Regions from separate parts of the Marinobacter lacisalsi genome, predicted to be linked through region 3. Evidence: predicted binding sites of a transcription regulator. Region 3 holds the regulator's gene; each other region holds the start of a gene.
The links. Region 3 encodes FliA, which starts transcription of late flagellar genes. Its sites were predicted from a motif close to CTAAAGTTTNNNNNNNNNNNGCCGNTAA; they were not measured.
Positions count from the first base shown of each region.

Region 1: ACFOZ5_RS14750 (methyl-accepting chemotaxis protein) is a predicted target of FliA. The motif match lies at 1,044-1,071, and genes of this name have one in related genera.
Region 2: ACFOZ5_RS07215 (methyl-accepting chemotaxis protein) is a predicted target of FliA. The motif match lies at 925-952, and genes of this name have one in related genera.

Region 1 covers NZ_JBHSDI010000054.1:4,279-6,544, reverse strand. The annotation lists gene ACFOZ5_RS14755 (aldo/keto reductase) at 1-805, opposite strand, end outside; gene ACFOZ5_RS14750 (methyl-accepting chemotaxis protein) at 1,105-2,266, shown strand, end outside.
Region 2 covers NZ_JBHSDI010000010.1:300,585-302,850, forward strand. The annotation lists gene ACFOZ5_RS07215 (methyl-accepting chemotaxis protein) at 1-880, opposite strand, end outside; gene ACFOZ5_RS07220 (DUF805 domain-containing protein) at 1,219-1,575, shown strand; tRNA gene ACFOZ5_RS07225 (tRNA-Asn) at 1,739-1,814, opposite strand; gene ACFOZ5_RS07230 (YheT family hydrolase) at 1,897-2,266, shown strand, end outside.
Region 3 covers NZ_JBHSDI010000010.1:13,762-16,027, reverse strand. The annotation lists gene ACFOZ5_RS05965 (protein phosphatase CheZ) at 1-233, opposite strand, end outside; gene cheY (chemotaxis response regulator CheY) at 283-666, opposite strand; gene ACFOZ5_RS05955 (RNA polymerase sigma factor FliA) at 892-1,641, opposite strand; gene ACFOZ5_RS05950 (MinD/ParA family protein) at 1,673-2,266, opposite strand, start outside.

The sequences.
Region 1 (2,266 bases), on a different contig from region 3:
TCAGCCAACGCAGTGCCAGTGCCAGCACGTTCTTGTCGAACTTGTCCCTGGCATACTGATCCAGCGCATCCACTGCGCCGAGGTACTGGTTAAAGCGATCGCCCTGGAACTTGGGGTCGTTATTGCGCAGGTCATCTCCTTCAAACCGGCTGTTCCGGCTCATTTTTCCGGAGAGCAGGCCCCGGCAGAGACCACCGTAGGTGATGGTGGCCAGATCCGTGTTTCGGCAGTAGGGCAGGATGCTGTCCTCAATGTCGCGCTCAAACAGGTTATAGGGTGGCTGCAGGCTGTGAAGCGGCGCGAACTTGCGGAACTCATCCATCTGCTCCGGTGTGAAGTTGCTGACTCCGATTGCCCGAATCTTGCCGTCCCTGAGCAGCTTCTCCATGGCCTTGGCGGTTTCTTCCATGGGCGTGGCAGGGTCTGGCCAATGGATCTGGTAGATATCAATGGTGTCTGTCTGGAGGCGGCGCAGGGAGTCTTCCACTTCCTGCTGGATGCGGTTTGCCCTTGCATCCCTGACAACATTTTCATCATCGTCCCAATTAAGGGCCACCTTGGTGGCCAGTGCAACCTTGTCTCGGCGACCGCCGGCCAGGGCCTTGCCGACGATTTCCTCGGAGCGCCCGAAACCATAGACCGGCGCCGTATCCACCAGCGCAATGCCCTGGTCGATGGCGGCGTGAATGGTGTCGATGGATTGAGCCTCATCGGTGCCGCCCCACATCCAGCCACCAATGGCCCAGGTGCCAAGGCCGACCGGGGTCACTTCGATATCCGTGTTACCAAAGGTGCGGGTTTTCATGATGCCTCCGTTATCCGGGAAGATTGGAAGTCCATGATGTCTGAACCTCTTGTCGATAACGATGGGTGTGCTGGAAAGGCAATTCAAGCAGGGCGTGTGACGGTCAGGTAACGCATTTTGGCAGGGAGAAGCGCTGCGGTGGTGCCTCTGTGACGAATGGATCACTCCTCTTCGGTATTTTCAGGCCTGCTGACTGATGGATCCCTGATCCAGATCATTTAAATATTGACGCATATCTATAAAGTTATCCGTCAGATAGCCGTCATACGATGTAGTCGCTTCCTGATCGCCGAGTCCCTATGAAAAAACACTATTCAATTCGTTTCCTGCTGCTTGTGGCGTTAGCCCTGGCCTTTTCCGTGATCCTGGTTTTTACGCTTGCCTACAGTGCCCATTCCCAGCGGGCCCATGTGGAAGAGTTCAGTCAGAAATATGTGGAGGGTCTGGCGAAGTCCTATTTTGACGGGCTGAACACCATGATGGTCACCGGCACCATCGGTAACCGTGAGGTGTTGCGGGACAAGGTGACAGCCCCGGAAGACGTGCTGGATGTCCGTGTCATCCGCAGTGATCAGCTCAACGCCATGTATGGTGCCGGCAACGCCGACGAGCAGCGCCGGCAACCTGAGGATCTGCGAGCCCTGGAGGGGGAGAAGGTCGAGCTGTATACCGAGAATGAACAGGGCCGGGTGTACACCATGATCGAGCCTGTGGTGGCCAGCGCTGATTACCAGGGGGTGAACTGTCTCGGATGTCACCAGGCCCAGGAAGGCGATGTGCTGGGAGCGATCCGGGTGGACTATTCCCTCGCCGAAAGTGACGCCCAGCTGCAGCGCCAACTGGTGATGAATGGTGGTATCCAGGTTCTCATTTTTGCCGTTATTTTCGTGCTGACAACGGTATTTCTCGGACGGCTGGTATTTTCCCGTCTTCGTCGCCTGCATGATCGTATGGATGAGATTTCCCGCAACTCCGACCTGTCCCTCGAACTGGACGTGACCCGGAACGACGAGATTGGTGCGGTGTCCCGGGCATTTAACCGGATGGTGAGCAAGATCCGGGAAAGCATGCATACGGTTATGGACAATGCCGCACAGGTCGAGTCGGCGGCCAGGACCATCGCCGCCAAGGCGGAAACCACCGATCGGGAGGTGCTGGCCCAGAAGGACAACACCGATCAGGTGGCCAGTGCCACCACGGAAATGGCTGCATCGGCGGTACAGGTCCGCGAGAATGCGGTTTCCACCACCCGCAAATCAGCGGATACCGCCCGGGCTGCCGACAACGGTGAAGGGCTGGCCCGGAACGCGGTTGAGGGCATCCGGTCCTTGAATGACGACGTGCAGGATGGTGCGCAGCGTATCGAGCAACTGGACCAGCGGACCACCGAAATGGCAGACCGGCTGGAGCTGATTTCCGAGATCGCTGATCAGACCAACCTGCTGGCACTGAACGCGGCCA
Region 2 (2,266 bases), 290 kb from region 3:
ACTGTTCCGAATGGTCTGAAACGGCCTGCGCGTTGGTCCGGATACTGTTGCTGGTGGTAGCCAGTTGCTCGGCAAATCGTCCCATGAGAGCGCCGGTATCAGCCAGGAACGCATGCAGACTACGGGCAGCATCGGCCAGTCGGCCCAGTTCATCCTGGCGTTTGAGGGTGGCCGGGTCGGAAAGGTCGCCCTCGCTCAGACGGTGCAGTTGGCCGGTGAGCGTGCGAACCGGGCGCACCACGGTGTGGGAAATGATCAGGATGCAGATCACTGTGCCTGCGGCGATAGACAGGAACATCAGCGCTCCGATCAGTGTGGTGTTTCGGCTGACCGACTGATTCAGCTCTGAAGCGTGGTTCAGTGCCTGTTCGCGAATCAGTGACGAGGCCTCGTCGATTAACTGCGCCGGTTCCCGGTCTATGCCCTGTACCGCCTGGTCGCCGGCCCTGTGGTCGTAGTCGGCTTCGGTAAAGTCCTCGAAGCCCTTCCGATAGGCCCGGCCCATTTGTTGATGGGCGTCGCGAAACTGACCCATGAGCGTTCTGGCTTCGCCTTCCGCCAGCTGGGGGATCAGGGTGTCCAGGGCCCGCTGGATGGCAGCTTCCTGCTCCTGAAACTGTCGCCAGTACTTGGTGCGCTGATTATCGTCTTTGCCCCGGATCAGCACGTTCTTCCATTCCTGGACCTGGGTCTTGAAGTGATTGAGGATGTTTTCCGCCTCCAGGGCGTGAACCATCTCCTCGCTTGCCAGAGCGTGATACTCACGGTTCGAGTTCAGTGAGTAGCTGAAATAGACCAGGGCGCAGATAGCGACCAACAGGTTTGCAGCCACGACAACGGAAAGCACGCGGGCAAGGATACTTCGGGAAAACAGGGCCATGGGAATGGTTTACTCCTGGTGACGATCGCTGGGGTGTACGCTGTGTAACGACCCCGTGGCCCGGTTCTTGAGTGGGTTAATGTGACATTTACATGACAGTCCGGGCGCCTGGTGAAAGCCCGGGCTTGCGGAAGTGGCTGACGATTTAAAGTGGCGTGAGTGTTTTCCGGAGCGGCATAAAGCCATTTGGGAAGCGTCTGCTATACAGGTCCCTCCCGGAAATGCTTCACATTTCTGGAAAGTAAACTGGACGTAATGGTTTTCCCAATGCATGTTTGCACTTCAACGATGGCCCTTAGCCAGGGCTGGAATTCATTATTGATAAGGACATTGATCAAGTGGAACACTTTCTCGACGGATACAGGCGTTTTGGGGACTTTAGTGGCAGGGCGACGCGCGAACAGTTCTGGATGTTTTTTCTGTTCTATATTGTCGTCTATATCGTCTTGAGTATCGTGGATGCTTTTATCGGCTTCCCGGCCCTTAGTGGTCTATTCGCGCTGGCTTCACTCATCCCCCACCTGGCTTATGGCGCTCGTCGTCTTCACGATACTGGCCGTTCCGGGTGGTGGCAGCTGATTGCGCTGGTTCCTCTCGTCGGTCTCGTGCTGATTTTTTTCCTGGTTCAGAAATCCGAGGGTGATAATCGATTCGGACCGGCTCCGGGTCATGTAGCCTCTCCTTCAGTTGCCTGAAGGTCGCTCACTGGATGCCGGATCATAATCGGCTTTTTTGACCCGACACAAAAAACCCCGGAAGCACAGGTTTCCGGGGTTTTTTAGTTCTGAAAAAGCACTTATGCGAGGCCCGAACAAAAAAAACCGCCACCCTTGTAAAAGGTGGCGGCTTTCCTGAATATGGCTCCCCGAGCTGGGCTCGAACCAGCGACAAACGGATTAACAGTCCGTTGCTCTACCAACTGAGCTATCGGGGATTGGCGTCGAGATGGCGCGCATATTAAGATCTTTGGGGGGTGGGGTCAAGCCCCTGAAAACACAGGAATCGAAAAAGTATCCATGTCTGAATCAGCGGTTTCCGATAGCATAGAAACGTCCCTGGTTGCCCCGGCCCCCGCGGCTCCCTATCGCGCACCCTTATGGCTTCGCAATGGTCATGCCCAGTCCATCTGGCCGAGTCTGTTCCGGCGTGTGGCATTGCATGATCCGGTGGTGGAAGCGATACCAACCCCGGATGACGATGAGCTCTGGCTGGACTGGTATCGCCAGGGGTCAGACCGGCTGGTGGTGATCTCCCACGGGCTGGAGGGGCACAGCCGCCGCCCCTACGTTCTGGGGCTGGCCCGGGCCCTGCTGTCCGAGGGCTGGGATGTGCTGGCCTGGAACTTCCGCTCCTGTGGCGGGGTGATGAACCATCAGCCGCGCTTCT
Region 3 (2,266 bases):
GGGTTCTGGGGCTGGATCTGGAAATTGCGAATGGCCTCGTGAAGGCTGCGCGTCAGGCGACCCACTTCACGATAGAGACTCTGGTCCCTCACTTCGCTCAGGTCGTTGATCAGGGACATCGCCCTGGCATAATCACCGGCATTGACCTGTTTCGCCAACTCATTGGCCTGCTCTTTCAGCTGGCTGGTGGTTTCAGGATCCAGGTGGGAGCCGTTTTGTTTGTCTTCGCTCATGGGAGCACATCCAGACTGTCTGTTCAGGTTTCAAAGCGCTTCTGGCGCTCTACTCAATACGCTCGAAGATCTTTTCGATCTTCTCCTTGAGTACAGCGGCCGTGAACGGTTTGACGACATAACCGTTTACCCCAGCCTGGGCAGCCGCGACGATCTGGTCGCGCTTGGCTTCCGCAGTCACCATCAGGATCGGCAGGTCCTTGAGCTGTTCGTCGGCGCGAACTTCCTTGAGGAGATCGAACCCGGACATGCCTGGCATGTTCCAGTCCGTCACCAGAAAGTCGTACTTTCCGGAACGAAGCATGGGCAGCGCCGTATTACCGTCATCCGCCTCATCGGTATTGGTAAACCCGAGGTCACGCAGCAGGTTCTTGATAATCCGCCGCATTGTGGAGAAATCGTCCACAATGAGAATTTTCATGTTCTTGTCCAATGGGACCTCCAGTTGGTCGTCGCTGGAATAATGGCCGGGCCCGAATCGTCACGGACCTGGAAAACACGGATGACACCGCTTTACCGCCGCCGGTTTCCCGGCTGATGGCGTCATTCTAGCAGCCTCAGCGTTGCTTACCGTTTCAATGTGTTATCGCGCGACATTCCGCTCTGCGGCTTGTGCCGTCAGCTTGCTCAGTCGTTCAGCAACCTGTTAAGGGGCACGCTACTGTGTTCCGGCGTCAGATGCCTGCCATTCTGAAAGGCGCCCCCGCAACCGCAACGCGGCCTGGCTGTGGATCTGGCTGACCCGGCTCTCACTGACGCCCAGTACCGCGCCAATCTCCTTCAGGTTCAGCTCTTCCTGGTAATACAGGCCGAGGACCAGCTTCTCACGCTCCGGCAGTTCCTCGATGGCGGCTGCCAGATTACGCCGGAAAGCGGCACCCGAAACCTCGTCCAGGGGATTATCCGAAGCTTCCTGTTCGTGTATCGGCAGGTCTCCGGATTCATTGAGTTCATCCAGGGAAAAAAGTCGTCCGGAATTGGCATCACTGAGGCAGGCATGGTAAGCGGACAACGTCATTCCCAGCTCGTCCGCCACCTCGTGATCCAGGGCTTCCCGACCTTCCCGGTCCTCCACCATCTTGATGGCGGCGGACACCCGGCGGGCATTGCGATGGACGGAACGCGGTACCCAGTCACCCTTGCGGATTTCATCGACAATAGCACCGCGAATGCGGATGCCGGCATAGGTCTCAAAGGAGGCGCCCCGGTCCGACTGGTACTTGGCGGCGGCTTCGAGCAGGCCCATCATGCCAGCCTGCATCAGGTCCTCGAGCTGTACCGAGTCCGGTAGCCGGGCCATCAGGTGCAGGGCGATTTTCTTGACCAGCGGCGCATGCTGCTCCACCAGTTGATGGGCATCGCGCCGACCGGTTTGATGATAGATTCCGAGACTTCTGGCCAATGTCATGTATCCGGTTAACCCATACAACAGGATTGGATCAGGCGTTTGTGCTTACCAGGCGCTCCACGAAGAACTCCAGATGCCCCCGGGGGGATGAAGGTAGCGGCCAGCTGTCGACCTGTTCCGCCAGCGCCTTGATGGCCAGCGAGGCCTTTGCCCTGGGGTAGGCGTCCAGCACGGCGCGCTGCCGCTGAACCGCCTTGCGCACTGCCTCATCGTAAGGAACCATGCCTACATATTGTAGTGCAACATCCAGGAAGCGCTCGGTGACCCGGGTCAGTTTACCGAACAGATGTTTGCCTTCCTGTTCGTTGCGGACCTGATTGGCAAGGATACGGAAGCGGTTGACGCCATAGTCGCGGTTCATCAGCTTGATCAGGGCGTAGGCGTCGGTGATGGAGGTCGGTTCGTCACAGACAACCAGCAACAGTTCCTGGGAGGCTCGCAGGAAACTGACCACGCCTTCGGAAATGCCGGCAGCGGTATCCACAATCAGCACGTCGATCTGATCACCCAGCTCGCTGAAGGCGTTGATCAGGCCCGCATGCTCCATGGGTGACAGCTGGGTCATGCGCTGGGTGCCGGAGGAGGCGGGGACAATCTTGATGCCGCCCGGGCCATTGATCAGTAC